DNA from 4 places in the Stappia sp. G46H5W genome. Region 1 is predicted to be linked to each of the others. Evidence: predicted binding sites of a transcription regulator. Region 1 holds the regulator's gene; each other region holds the start of a gene.
The links. Region 1 encodes PhoB, which activates phosphate uptake and scavenging genes when phosphate is short. Its sites were predicted from a motif close to TGTCATNNANCTGTCAT; they were not measured.
Positions count from the first base shown of each region.

Region 1 (3,203 bases):
GCCCCGTTATACACCGGGAGAGCGCGGGAAAGTCAACGGAATTGGCTATGCGCGCCGCTCGGGCCGCGGCGAAACCAAAGTCGCCGGAAACGGCCTTTTCTGGGGAAAACCGTATCAATCCCCAGGTGAATCGCCCCCTCACCTTGAACCGCAAACCCGGCATATTGTAGCTTTGCAGTCAAGAAATACGAGATCTCGTGTATCCGACTCACAATAGCCTCAAAATCCGGCAATGAGCGGGGCACCCTCACGGTGTGCCGATAACCTTTTATTAACCAGATGTCGGGGCCCGATCAAACACGGAGTTGAGCGCATGTCCTGGACAAGCGAACGCGTCGACCTTCTCAAAAAGCTCTGGACCGACGGGCTGAGCGCCAGCCAGATCGCTGCAGAACTGGGCGGCGTGACCCGCAATGCGGTGATCGGCAAGGTTCACCGCCTCGGCCTGTCGGGACGCGCCAAGGCGGCGGCTCCCGCCCAGAAGGCGCGCGCCAAGCCGGCCAAGGGCGGCGCGGAGGAAGCGGCACAGGCCGCGACCCAGCAGCAGGGCGGCAACGCCCCCTCGGCACCGCAGACGGTGGGCGCCACCGCGCTGAAGATCGAGACCGCTCCGGTCGCGGCTCCCGCGCCGCAGGCCAAGCCGGTTGCCGAGTTGGTGCCGATCGCCAAGCGTGCGACGATCCTGACGCTGACCGAGCGGACCTGCAAATGGCCGATCGGCGACCCGACCAAGGAAGACTTCTACTTCTGCGGCCACCCGTCGAACCCGGGCGTCCCCTACTGCACCTATCATTGCCGCATCGCCTACCAGCCGGCGAGCGACCGCCGCCGCGACCGCAACGTTGCCAACGGCTGAGGCAACGCCCCGGCCCGTTTCCGGGGGCGCAGTTACGAGAAAGGCCCGCCTGCGGTATCCGCGGCGGGCCTTTTCGCATTCTGGTGCCGGTTCGCAGATAGACGGCGCGACAGCCGCCCCGGCGTTTCCGCTAGCTGCGGGTTTCAGGAGGCGGCGGCGAACTGGTCGTTGAAGGCGTAGCCGGCGCCGCGCACGGTGCGGATCGGATCCGGCACCTTGCCGCGGTTGATGGCCTTGCGCAGGCGCCCGACATGCACATCGACCGTGCGCTCGTCGACATAGACGTCATGGCCCCAGACGCCGTCGAGCAGCTGCTCGCGCGAAAAGACACGCCCCGGCGAGGTCATCAGGAACTCCAGCAGGCGAAACTCGGTCGGGCCGAGATGGATCTCGCGGCCCGAGCGGCGCACCCGGTGTGTCTCCCGGTCAAGTTCCAGATCGCCCGCGCGCAACAGCGAGGAGACGACCTCCGGTTTTGCCCGGCGCAGCATCGCGCGCACCCGCGCCATCAGCTCCGGGATCGAGAACGGCTTCACCACATAGTCGTCGGCACCGGTGGCAAGGCCGCGGATGCGCTCCTGCTCCTCGCCGCGGGCGGTGAGCATGATCACCGGCAGACGTTCCGTCTCGGCACGCGAGCGCAGGCGGCGGCACAGTTCGATGCCGGACAGACCCGGCAGCATCCAGTCGAGAAGCAGCAGGTCCGGCTGGCTCTCGCGCAGGAGAAGATCGGCCTCGTCACCGCGCATGCAGGTCTCGACCGTGTAGCCCTCGGCCTCGAGATTGTAGCGCAGCATCATGATGAGAGGCTCTTCGTCCTCGACAATAAGGACCTTCGGCATGTCGGATACCCTTGTCCAATCGACCCGGCCGGGAGGCATCGGCGCGGCTTTTCGCTCGCGCCGCCTTGCCGGCTCTCGTTGTCAGCGGCGGCGGACGGCAGGGCCGTCCGCGCCATCGTCAGGTTGCCAGGGCGTCCTCAGGACGCGGTATCGGTCTCGATGCCGGTCTCGTCGACCTTCTGACGCTCGTCGGTCGGCAGCACGCCGGTCGACATGTACATGACGTTTTCGGCGATGTTGGTTGCATGGTCGCCGATGCGCTCGATGTTCTTGGCGCAGAACAGCAGATGGGCGCAGACCGAGATCTGCCGCGGATCCTCCATCATGTAGGTGAGGAGTTCGCGGAAGATCGAAGTGTAGAGCGCGTCGACCTCGTCGTCGCGGTCGCGCACGGAGGCCGCCGCCACGCCGTCCCGGCCGGCATAGGCATCCAGCACATCCTTGAGCTGGCTCTGGGCGAGCTCGGTCATGTGCTCCACGCCGAGGGCGAACTTCTTGGAGTCGAAGGTACCCTCGATGGCGATGACGCGCTTGGCGACGTTCTTGGCGAGATCGCCGACGCGCTCAAGGTCGTTGGAGATGCGCATCGCCGAGATCACGTCGCGCAGGTCGCTGGCGACCGGCTGACGGCGGGCGATGATCAGGATCGCCTGCTCCTCGATCTCGAACTGCAGGGCATCGACCCGCTTGTCCTGTGCGATCACGCGGCGGGCAAGTTCCTTGTCCATGCGCACCAGGGCCTGCACGGAATCGTTCAGCATCATCTCGGCGAGGCCGCCCATCTCCGACACCCGGCCGGCGACTTCCTTCAGCTCCTCGTCGAACGACGAAACGGTATGTTGGCTCATGTCTCTTCTCCATTCGGGGCGCGGCAAGGTGCACGCGTCATCCCGTCTGTTCCCGCGGCTGGTCCAGACTAGCCGAAGCGGCCGGTGATGTAGTCCTGGGTGCGCTTGTCCCGGGGGTTGGTGAAGATGTCGTTCGTCGCCCCTTCCTCGACCAGGTTGCCGAGGTGGAAGAAGGCCGTGCGCTGCGAGACGCGGGCGGCCTGCTGCATGGAGTGGGTGACGATGACGATTGTGTAGTTCTCACGCAGCTCGTCGATCAGCTCCTCCACCTTGGCGGTGGCGATGGGATCGAGGGCCGAGCAGGGCTCGTCCATCAGGATCACTTCCGGGCTGACGGCGATGGCGCGGGCAATGCACAGGCGCTGCTGCTGGCCGCCGGACAGGCCGGTGCCCGGCTCGTCGAGGCGGTCCTTCACCTCGTTCCACAGGCCGGCCTTCTGCAGGCTGGAGGCGACGATCTCCTCCAGCGCCGCCTTGTTGCGGGCCAGGCCGTGGATGCGCGGGCCGTAGGCGATGTTGTCGAAGATCGACTTGGGGAACGGGTTCGGCTTCTGGAACACCATGCCGACCTTGGCGCGCAGCTGCACGGGGTCGACCTTGGGATCGTAGATGTCCTCTCCGTCGATCAGGATGTTGCCCTCGACGCGGCAGACGTCG
Region 1 is NZ_JBZFLL010000001.1:1,020,992-1,024,194, forward strand. It holds gene ACVJ6E_RS04180 (GcrA family cell cycle regulator) at 314-856, shown strand; gene phoB (phosphate regulon transcriptional regulator PhoB) at 1,000-1,698, opposite strand; gene phoU (phosphate signaling complex protein PhoU) at 1,836-2,546, opposite strand; gene pstB (phosphate ABC transporter ATP-binding protein PstB) at 2,615-3,203, opposite strand, start outside.

Region 2 (3,203 bases), on a different contig from region 1:
TGCAGGCATGGCAAAGGCATATTGGGTGGCGCGGGTCGATGTGAGCGATCCGGACGCCTACAGGAAATATATCGAGGCGAATGCCGAGGCGTTTCGCGCCTATGGCGCCCGCTTCATCGTGCGCGGCGGCCGCTTCGAGTGCAAGGAAGGCGCCGCGCGCCAGCGCAACGTGGTGATCGAGTTCGACAGCTACGAGAAGGCTGTCGCCTGCTACGAGAGCGAAGCCTATGCCTATGCCAAGTCGCTGCGCGCCTCGCACGCGGTCTCGGACCTGGTGATCGTCGAGGGCTACGACGGCCCGCAGCCGTGAGCGCGCCGGCCGGGGCCTTCGTGGTGCGGGTTGCAGGACCCGAGGATGTCCCGGCCCTGCACGAGCTGTGGCTGGCGGAGGCGGACCGGGGCGACTGGTCCCCGGCCGCCTCGCCGGAAGGCTTGCTGCCCGAGCTCGACCTGCTGGCGGCGGAAAACCGGGTCTGGGGTGCCTTTCGCCGCGGCCGGCCCGTCGCCATGGCGGCGGCGGGCGAACTGGACGGGGCGATGTGGCTGTCGGTGATGGGCGTCGCCTCGGCCTGCCGCGGCGGGGGCCTGTCGCGCTCGCTGCTGGCCTCGCTGCTCGGCCATGGCGCCTGGGCCGGCTATTCCGCGCTCGTCGCCTTCGCACGACCCGAGCGCGGCGGCTTTCTCGATCATGTCGGCTTCCTGCGGCTGGACGCCGGCCAGCTCGATGCCGGCGCGCGAAACATCGCGGCCCGCTACGGCGTCGAGCCCTGGGCCCGGCGCCTTTGAGGAGTGCCGGGGCGCCCTGACCGAGGGCGCGTTACTGGCTGGCGTAACGGCCGGCGTCGGCGCCGTAATGATTGACGTAGCGGCTGTTGAGCGCTTCCACCGGCATGACGATCAGCACGTCGGTGGTGCCGAACTGGCGGTCGACCACGGCGCCGTCGCCGATATAGGCGCCGAGCCGCAGGTAGCCCTTGATCAGGGGCGGCAGCTCGCGCAGCGCCTGGCGCTCGTTGACCTCGGCCTTCGGCATGCGGTTCATCTCGACATAGCGGTCGCCGACCGCGCGCACCCGCCAGGCTTCCGGCGTCCTGGCATTGTGGTGCAGGAAGGCGAGCTGCGAGGCGATGCGGTCCGGATCGGTGCCCTCGATGGAGGCGCAGCCGACCATCACGTCGATCCGGTGCATCAGCACATAGGCCCAGATGCCGTGCCACAGCAGCTCGACCGTGCGCTTGGTGCGGTAGGGCTTGAGCACGCAGGAGCGGCCGAGCTCCAGGAACTGCAGGCGCGGGTGGGCGTCGACCAGCGACTGGATGTCGAATTCGGCGGCGGTGTAGAAGCCGCCATGGCGCTCGGCGACGTCCTGGCGCAGCAGGCGGTAGGTACCGACGATGCGCGGCACGCGGCGGCCGAGCTTGTTGCGCTCGGTCAGGTCGTGGTCGAGCACCAGGAGATGGTCGCAAATGTCGTCATAGGCATCGACATCGCGCCTGTTTGCCTGGGTCGCGGCATCGGCGATCGCCGACATCTCCTCGTAGAAGACGTGGTAGCGCAGCTCCTGGGCCTTGCGGATCTCCTTGGCGCTGCGCGCCAGGCGCACCTCCAGCGAGCCGATGCGGCCGAGGCTGGGAACGTTGCGGCCCGAGGGGCCGGCCTTCATCGCGGCAAGCCAGCTGGTGGCCATCGCCGGGGCGAACTTGCGCATCAGGCTGCGCGGCGACAGAACAGCGTTTCTTGACATGGCCCCGAGCCTTCCCTGCTTGCCTCCCGCGGACGCCGTCACGCAACGGTGCCGGTTCCGGGCAGGCCCGGCCGGCCATTCTCGTGTCGCTCCTGCCAGCCGAACCGGCCCTGCCAAAACTCTCAACCGGCAAACAATTCCGGCGCAAGCAGGCAGGCGAATCGGCCGCACATGACGGACGGCCACGTTTGCTGGCCGTGCCGTAGACCATACTTTCCCAACACTTGCGTGACAATTGGCGAAGTTTTCAGTGCCCGCCCGGGAGGGCCGTCTCCGCGGTGCGGCGAACGATACGCCGGCGAAGCAGGTCCGGGTCGAGCGGCTTGGACAGGACCGCATCGGCACCGGCGGCAAGCGCCGCCTTTTCCGCATCGGCGGTGACATCGGCGGTCACCACATAGACGGGCGCGCGCGGCCAGCCGCCGGCCGTCTCCATCTCGCGGAAGCGGCGGATTGCCGCAATGCCGTCGACCACCGGCATGTGCAGGTCCATCAGGAGCATGTCGCAGGATCCGTCGGCCGCCGCGGCAAGGGCCGCGGCCCCGTCGGCCGCCACCACCGGCTCGTGGCCGAGCTTGCGCAGCAGGGCCTCGCTGAGCATGCGGTTGATGTCGTTGTCGTCGGCCACGAGGATGCGCAAGGGACGCTGCGCGCAGGCGCTGTCGCAGCCCGTCCCCTCGCCATCTGCCCCGGTGAGGGAGCGCGGCTCGGGCCGGTCCCAGGGCGACAGGCCGGTATCGCGGCCGAGCAGCGTGGCGCAAAGCTCCGTCAGCGAGGTGGCGCGCACGGGGCGGATCAGGTAGCCGCCGAAGCCCGCCTCGCGCAGGCGCGGCAGCCGGTCGCGCTCGCTCGGCGCCAGCAGCACGCCGGCGGGGGCGGCAAGTCCGGCGGCGCGGGCGCTGGCGAGCCAGGCGCCGGCATCGGTCACCGCCAGCGGGTCGAGCAGGACGAGATCGGCGGACAGAAGCGCATCGTCGTCGTCCTCCTTGCCCGGGGCAAGCAGCGTGGTCGCGGCACCTTGCGCGGCCAGCGAACGGGCGATCAGCGGCATCTCGATGCAGCTCGCAGACACAAGCGCGATGCGGGAGCCGGCCAAGGGCCGCGCGGCCGGAGCCGGTGCGGGCAGGGCCGGGGCGGCGCGAAGCGGCAGCTCGACGCGGAAGGTGGCGCCCTCGCCCGGCGCGGAACAGGCGATCACGTCGCCGCCCATCAGCCGGGCCAGCCGGCGCGAAATGGCAAGGCCGAGGCCGGCGCCGTCGAAGCGGCGGGCCGGGCCGTGGTCGACCTGCTCGAACTCCTCGAACAGCCGTTCGGCCTCTTCCGGGGCAAAGCCGATGCCGGTGTCGCGCACGGTGATGGCGAAGCGGCGCGGGGGACCTTCGGGGCTGTCCTCTCCGGTCTCGGCGATCGGCTCGATGCAGATCTCGACGCCGCCGGTCTCGGTGAATTTCAGCCCGTT
Region 2 is NZ_JBZFLL010000005.1:43,465-46,667, reverse strand. It holds gene ACVJ6E_RS15820 (DUF1330 domain-containing protein) at 8-310, shown strand; gene ACVJ6E_RS15815 (GNAT family N-acetyltransferase) at 307-786, shown strand; gene olsB (l-ornithine N(alpha)-acyltransferase) at 818-1,687, opposite strand; gene ACVJ6E_RS15805 (ATP-binding protein) at 1,992-3,203, opposite strand, start outside.
Region 2: olsB (l-ornithine N(alpha)-acyltransferase) is a predicted target of PhoB. The motif match lies at 1,962-1,978, and genes of this name have one in related genera.

Region 3 (3,203 bases), on a different contig from region 1:
TCTTCGAAGACGAGATTTCCGTCTGCTCGGAAATGATACGCGTTGCCAGCTGCTCGGCCGACATTTCCAGCGAGAAGAAGCCGACGACGCCGCCGTTGACGGTCTTCATCGTGCCGTCGGGCTGCTCCTCGGCCATGTAGGCCTCGGCGACATTGTAGGCGATGTTGGTGGCGAGCGAGGTCTTGCCCATGGCGGGACGGCCGGCAAGCACGATGAGATCCGACGGCTGCAGGCCGCCCATCAGGCCGTCGAGATCGCGCAATCCGCTGGCGATGCCCGACAGCGCGCCTTCGCGCTGATAGGCGGCGGCGGCCATTTCGATGGTCGCGGTCAGCGCGTCGCCGAAGGAGACGAATCCGGTGTCGGTGCGGCCCTTTTCCGCCAGTTCGAACAGGCGGCGCTCGGCATCGTCGATCTGCGCCGTCGGCGGCATGTCGATCGGCGCGTCGAAGGCGATGTTGACCATGTCCTCGCCGATGCGGATCAAGGTCCGGCGGATCGCGAGGTCGTAGATCGCGCGGCCATAGTCCTCGGCGTTGATGACCGAGGCGGCGTCCGCTGCGAGCCGGAGGATATACTGCGCGGCCGACATGTCGGCGATGCGGGCATCCTGCGGGAAGAAGGTCTTGAGCGTGATCGGCGAGGCGACCTTGCCGGCGCGGATCAGCTGGCCGGCCTTCTCGTAAATCTCCCGGTGGGGAGCGATGAAGAAGTGCTCGGGCTCGAGAAAGTCGGAGACGCGGTAATAGGTCTCGTTGTTGACGATGATCGCGCCCAGCAGCTGACGCTCGGCCTCCGCATTATGCGGGGCGACGCGCATCGCCGCGGCGGTTGTGTCGTTCGCCGGAACAGGACCCTTCATTCTCACTTCCCCTCGTGTGCCCTTGTTCCTACCGGAGGCAGGGGGAGGGAGGAAGGGGAATCCGGGCGGTGTGCATTTCGTGTGAAAGGAGCGGGGAAAACGTGGGCGCCCGGTTGACGCGGAGGGCGATCTTCGTTCCGCCGGCAAAAGGTCTGCCAGGGGGCTAAGGGGCACGCATGACACGAAAGTGACCAACTTGCCCACATGCCCTAGGGGAACGGTGTGGATCAGCGATTTCCCGCTTGTCTTGGGGCTCTTGCGTCTGTCATGGAAGTGTCGCTTAATGTTCATGTGAGCGACATCTGGCGTTCATATGAAACAAATACGAAATGCGGACATTTTCGTTCAACGCGTCTTCTATACCGGAGGCCGCGTTGCCCAGAACCGCATGTCGGGCCGGGTGCCCGAGCTTTGGGAGAGCAAACTATGGCTTATCGCAAGACGCTGGCCGGTCTGGTCGCCGCAACGATGCTTGCCGGCAGCACCACCGTGTCCTTCGCCGCCACCGAGATCCAGTGGTGGCACGCCTTCACCGGTCGCCTCGGCGATCTGCTGAACGAGCAGGTCGAGAAGTTCAATGCCTCGCAGAGCGACTACGTCGTGGTCGCTTCGCACAAGGGCAACTACTCCGAGGCGCTGAATGCCGGCATCGCCGCCTTCCGCGCCGGCGAGCAGCCGCATATCCTCCAGGTCTTCGAGGTCGGCACCGCCACGATGATGGGCGCCAAGGGCGCCATCAAGCCGGTCTACGAGCTGATGGCCGAGACGGGCAAGGAGTTCGACCAGAGCGCCTACCTGGCCGCGGTTGCCGGCTACTACACCACCACCGACGGTCAGATGCTGTCGCTGCCGTACAACTCCTCGACCCCGGTTCTCTACGTGAACCGCGATGCGCTCGAGGCGGCTGGCATCGATCCGAACACCGACCTGAGCACCTGGGAGAAGGTGGGCGAGGTGCTGGACAAGCTGAAGGCGTCCGGCGCAGCCTGCCCGCTGACCACCGCCTGGCAGAGCTGGGTGCATCTGGAGACCCTGTCTGCCTATCACGACGTTCCCTTCGCGACGAAGGAGAACGGCTTCGGCGGCGTCGACACCGAGCTGTCCTTCAACGGACCGGTTCAGGTCGCGCATATCGAGGCGATGGGCCAGTGGGCCAAGGACGGCAAGTTCATCTATGCCGGCCGTCGCAACGAAAGCGGTGCCCAGTTCCGCGCCGGCGAGTGCGCCCTGTTCACCGAATCTTCGGCCGGTTATGCAGGCGTGAAGTCCGAGGCCAAGTTTGCCTTCGATATCCGCCCGCTGCCGTACTGGGATTCGGTCGAGGCTGCTCCGGTCAACACGATCATCGGCGGCGCCTCGCTGTGGGTGATGTCCGGCCATGAGGCCGAGGAATATGCCGGCGTCGCGGAGTTTCTGAACTTCCTGTCGTCCGCCGACATCCAGGCCAAGTGGCACCAGGACACCGGCTACCTGCCGATCACCATGGCCGCCTACGAGCAGACCAAGGCCTCCGGCTTCTACGAGGCCAACCCGGGCACGGACATTGCCGTCATCCAGATGACCGGCAAGGCGCCGACCGCCAACTCGAAGGGCGTGCGTCTGGGCAACTTCGACCAGATCCGCGGCATCATCGACGAGGAGCTGGAAGCGGTGTGGGCCGGCGACAAGTCGGCCAAGGAGGCGCTCGACAACGCGGTGGAGCGTGGCAACCAGCTGCTGCGCCGCTTCGAGCAGGCCAACCGCTGATCCCCTGAAACGGTCGCGGATGCGGGACATGTCCCGCATCCGTTGCCCATTCCAAGAAACGGGAAACGGTCCGGCAGCCTGCCGGGCCGTTTTCGCCCGTCGGCTAGACCCGGCGGACAGAGCAGCCGGAATAGCGCGCCATGCACAAACGCGTCGTCTTCAATAGTCGGGTCTTGCCGTATCTGCTGCTAGCGCCGCAGATCTTGGTGACACTAGTCTTCTTCTTCTGGCCCGCGGGCCAGGCGATCTATCAGTCCGCCTATATTCCAGACCCTTTCGGTCTTTCCTCGCAGTTCGTCGGCTTCGGCAACTTCGAGTTCCTGCTGAGCGACCGCTACTATCTCGCCTCGTTCAAGACGACGGTGATCTTCTCGACCCTGGTAACGTTTGTCTCCATGGGTGCGGCGCTGTGGCTCGCGGTCATGGCCGACCGGGTGATCAAGGGATCGAGCGCCTACAAGATGCTGCTGGTGTGGCCCTATGCGGTGGCCCCGGCGGTTGCCGGCGTGCTGTGGCTGTTCATGTTCAATCCCAATGTCGGTCTGGTTGCCTGGTACCTGAAGGCAATGGGCTACAACTGGAATCACGTCCTGGA
Region 3 is NZ_JBZFLL010000002.1:472,504-475,706, forward strand. It holds gene ACVJ6E_RS07910 (replicative DNA helicase) at 1-862, opposite strand, end outside; gene ugpB (sn-glycerol-3-phosphate ABC transporter substrate-binding protein UgpB) at 1,289-2,608, shown strand; gene ugpA (sn-glycerol-3-phosphate ABC transporter permease UgpA) at 2,749-3,203, shown strand, end outside.
Region 3: ugpB (sn-glycerol-3-phosphate ABC transporter substrate-binding protein UgpB) is a predicted target of PhoB. The motif match lies at 1,126-1,142, and genes of this name have one in related genera.

Region 4 (3,203 bases), on a different contig from region 1:
ATCGAGAAGGCAGGAAAATACGGGGAGGCGGCCTGAGCGCGGCAGGAGCCCCTGGGCCGAGGCGTTCAGTAACGCTCTTCGGGGAACCAGCCGAAGATCGTGAGATCGAGGGTCGTCTGGGCGATGCGCTCGCGGCTGGTCATCAGGATCTGGCCGCCGCGCCGCTGGTAGAAGCGGACCGCCTCGTCATTGTCCTTGAGCACCCGGATGGCAAGGCCGTCGAGACGGGCGCGGGTCAGGGCGGCGCGGGTGGCGGTGAACAGCTCGCTGCCGAAGCCGAGGCCCTGATGGTCCGGCCGGACATAGAGCTCGTAGATCTCGCCCTCGAAGGGCAGCTCGCGCATGCGGCTGCGGCCCCAGGTGGCATAGCCGGCGGGAATGCCGGCGACCTGCAGGATCTGGATCTGGACACCGCGCGACAAGGCGGTGCGCCACCATTTCGGCCCGCGGCGGGAGATCATCCGCTCCAGTTCCAGGCCGTCGATGATGCCCCGATAGGTCGACCGCCAGGCATCCTCGTGGATGGTGGCGAGCGCTTCGGCATCGTCGTGGCGCGCTGGGCGCAGGGCTGTCAGGCCGATACTCATGGAACCATGATAGCGCCCTTCGGCGGCGGACAAAAGCCGTTGCGCATGACCAGGTCACAGCCAGTCGTGCACGAGGTGGAAAACGCGGAGAAGCGGGGAGGGGAGCTGCAGAAACGGAAAAGGGCCGGCGTTGGAGCCGGCCCTTCCGGTTGCAGTCTCAGTCCTTGCGGACCGGGGAACATCTGCGACAAAACCCCGGGGGGCTGGGGGGCTGTTGCGTACCGAAGCCTTGTCGTCAGTTCCTTATGCAACGATGCGAATTTCGCCGGTCAAGATGGCACCGTCTGGGCTGCAATGGGGCGAAACTATGAAATCGACATGGGCCCCGAAAAAGGCCGGGCGAGGGGCCCCAGGGAGGCCGAAACGCCATCTTTTGCAAGGGTTTGGCAAAGTGCTCGGCGTGCTCTTGCGCCGGGCTGCATGCGCCTGCGCGCGCCCGCTCCGCCGCCGGGACTTGCAAAAGGCGAAGAGGGCGGCCCATCATGACAGGCGGATGACAGGGCGGCGAGGCAGAAGGCGCGATGAGCGAGTTCGATGAAGACGCATCCAGGGCCGGGGCGGAGCCGGCGCCGATCTCCGGCCTTGCGACTGCCCGCAGTCCCGGCGCACCGCCTGTCCCCGCGCTTGTTTCCTTTCATCGGCGCGAACTCGACCTGATCCTGCGGGTCTATGGCCATCGGGTGGCCTCGGGCGAATGGCGGGATTACGCCATCGACCACCTGAAGGACCGGGCGGTGTTCTCTGTCTTCCGCCGCAGCTCTGAAATGCCGCTGTTCCGCATCGAGAAAGTGCCGCGCAACGCCAAGCGGCAGGGCGCCTATGCCGTGGTCGGCACGGGCGGTGTGATCCTCAAGCGCGGCGGCGACCTTGCCCAGGTGCTCAAGGTCTTCGAGAAGAAGCGTCACCTCAGCCTGGTGTGAACCGGCGAGCAAAAGGCGCTGGCCGGACAGGCCGCCCCCAACTGACGAGAAAAGGCGGAGGCCGGACAGGCCGCCCCAACTGACGAGAAAAAGGCGGAGGCCAGACAGGCCGGCCTCCGCAAGGAAGTGCCGCAGGGATTGCGAGCACGGAACCGTCGAACCTTCAGAACTTGTAGGACATGCGCGCGGCCAGGGCGTGCGACTGGGCGCGTGCCCGGTATTCGCCCGCATAGGTGAGCGTGCCGGACAGGCCGTTGGTCGCGGAATTGACCTCGACGCCGGCCGACAGGCGGGCGATGTCGCGGCCGATTCCGTTGCCGGTGGCGGTGACGGAGGCGCCCAGCATGGTGGCGTTGCGGCGGTCGCCGAGCGAGCCGATGGCCCGGGCATAGGCAACGTCCATCACCGGGGCGACCGTTGCCACGGTGCCGAGCGCCATCGCGGGCGCGGCAACGCGCACACCCGCGCCGGCATCGAACTGGCTGGCATTTGCGGACGGAGCGGCAAGCGAGAAGACGCCGGCGCCGGTCTCGGTCGAGCTGCCCAGCCACTGATGCACGAGGCGGGCCTGCACATAGGGCTGCACGGTCGCGCCCATCGTCTCGAAGGTCATGCCGACGCGGGCATTCGACCAGGCGCCGACATTGACGGCGTTGCTCGATCCGGTAAAGGCGACGGCGCCGCCAGCGCCGGCAATGGCGTTGCGGGTGCGGCTCGTCTCGAAGCGGGTCAGGCCGCCGGCCGCGTCGGCGAAGAAGCCGCCGGCCGAGTAGCTGCCATAGGCCACCGCATGCAGGCCGGTGGCACGCGCGGTGTTGCCGCCGCCCTGGCTGTTGCCCGAGGTGAAGCCGATGCCGACACCGCCGCCGATGCCGTCGGCCAGCGTGACGTCGATACCGGTCAGCATGCCGCCGGTGCGGCTGATGCTGCCGGGGGAGCCGGCGTTGGCCGAGGTGCTGGAGAAGCTGCCGAGCATCGACCCCCACAACCGGTAGCGGGCGGCTTCGCCGGCGGCGGCGCCATGGCTCGACAGGCTGACCGTGCCGGGCATGGCCTTGCCCGATCCGTGTGCGGCGGCCAGGTTCGAGATGGTGCCGGCGATCTGCGACAGGGTCGAGGCCTGGGCGGTCTGCGACTGGCTGAACACCGAGGCGGTGCTGCCCTCGCGGGTGGCGGTCAGGTTGGCAAGATCGAGAAGGCCCCAGCCGTATTCGCTGTCGATGCCCGGCGCGCCGACATCGCGCGAGGTCGCCAGCACCAGCTGCGCCAGCTCGGTGGCGGGCGCATCGGGGAACATCTCGCGGGCAATGGCGAGTGCCGCCGTCACATGTGGGGCGGCCATCGAGGTGCCCGACATGTTGACATAGCCGCCGGTGTTGGAGGTCGAGTAGATGCCGTCCGCATCCTGGTCGTCGCCGCCGCCCGGCGCCGACAGGCACCAGGTCATGGCAAGGCCGCAGCGGTTGGAATAGTCGGCGAGCGTGCCGTCGCGCCCGACGGCCGCGACCGACAGCCAGTTGGCCCGCAGCTCGGGGAAGATGTGCGGCAGGCCGGGCTCCAGCGCAACGCTCGGGAAGCCGTCGTTGCCGTTGGCCCAGACCAGCACCGCGCCCTGGTCGACGACGCGCTGGAAGGTCGCCATCATCTGCGGGCGTTCGTTCAGGAAGTAGGTGCGGACCGTCTCGAGGTCGCTGCC
Region 4 is NZ_JBZFLL010000005.1:524,182-527,384, forward strand. It holds gene ACVJ6E_RS18055 (NAD(P)H-dependent oxidoreductase) at 1-36, shown strand, start outside; gene ACVJ6E_RS18060 (GNAT family N-acetyltransferase) at 66-587, opposite strand; gene ACVJ6E_RS18065 (DUF2794 domain-containing protein) at 1,109-1,507, shown strand; gene ACVJ6E_RS18070 (S8 family peptidase) at 1,671-3,203, opposite strand, start outside.
Region 4: ACVJ6E_RS18065 (DUF2794 domain-containing protein) is a predicted target of PhoB. The motif match lies at 1,070-1,086, and genes of this name have one in related genera.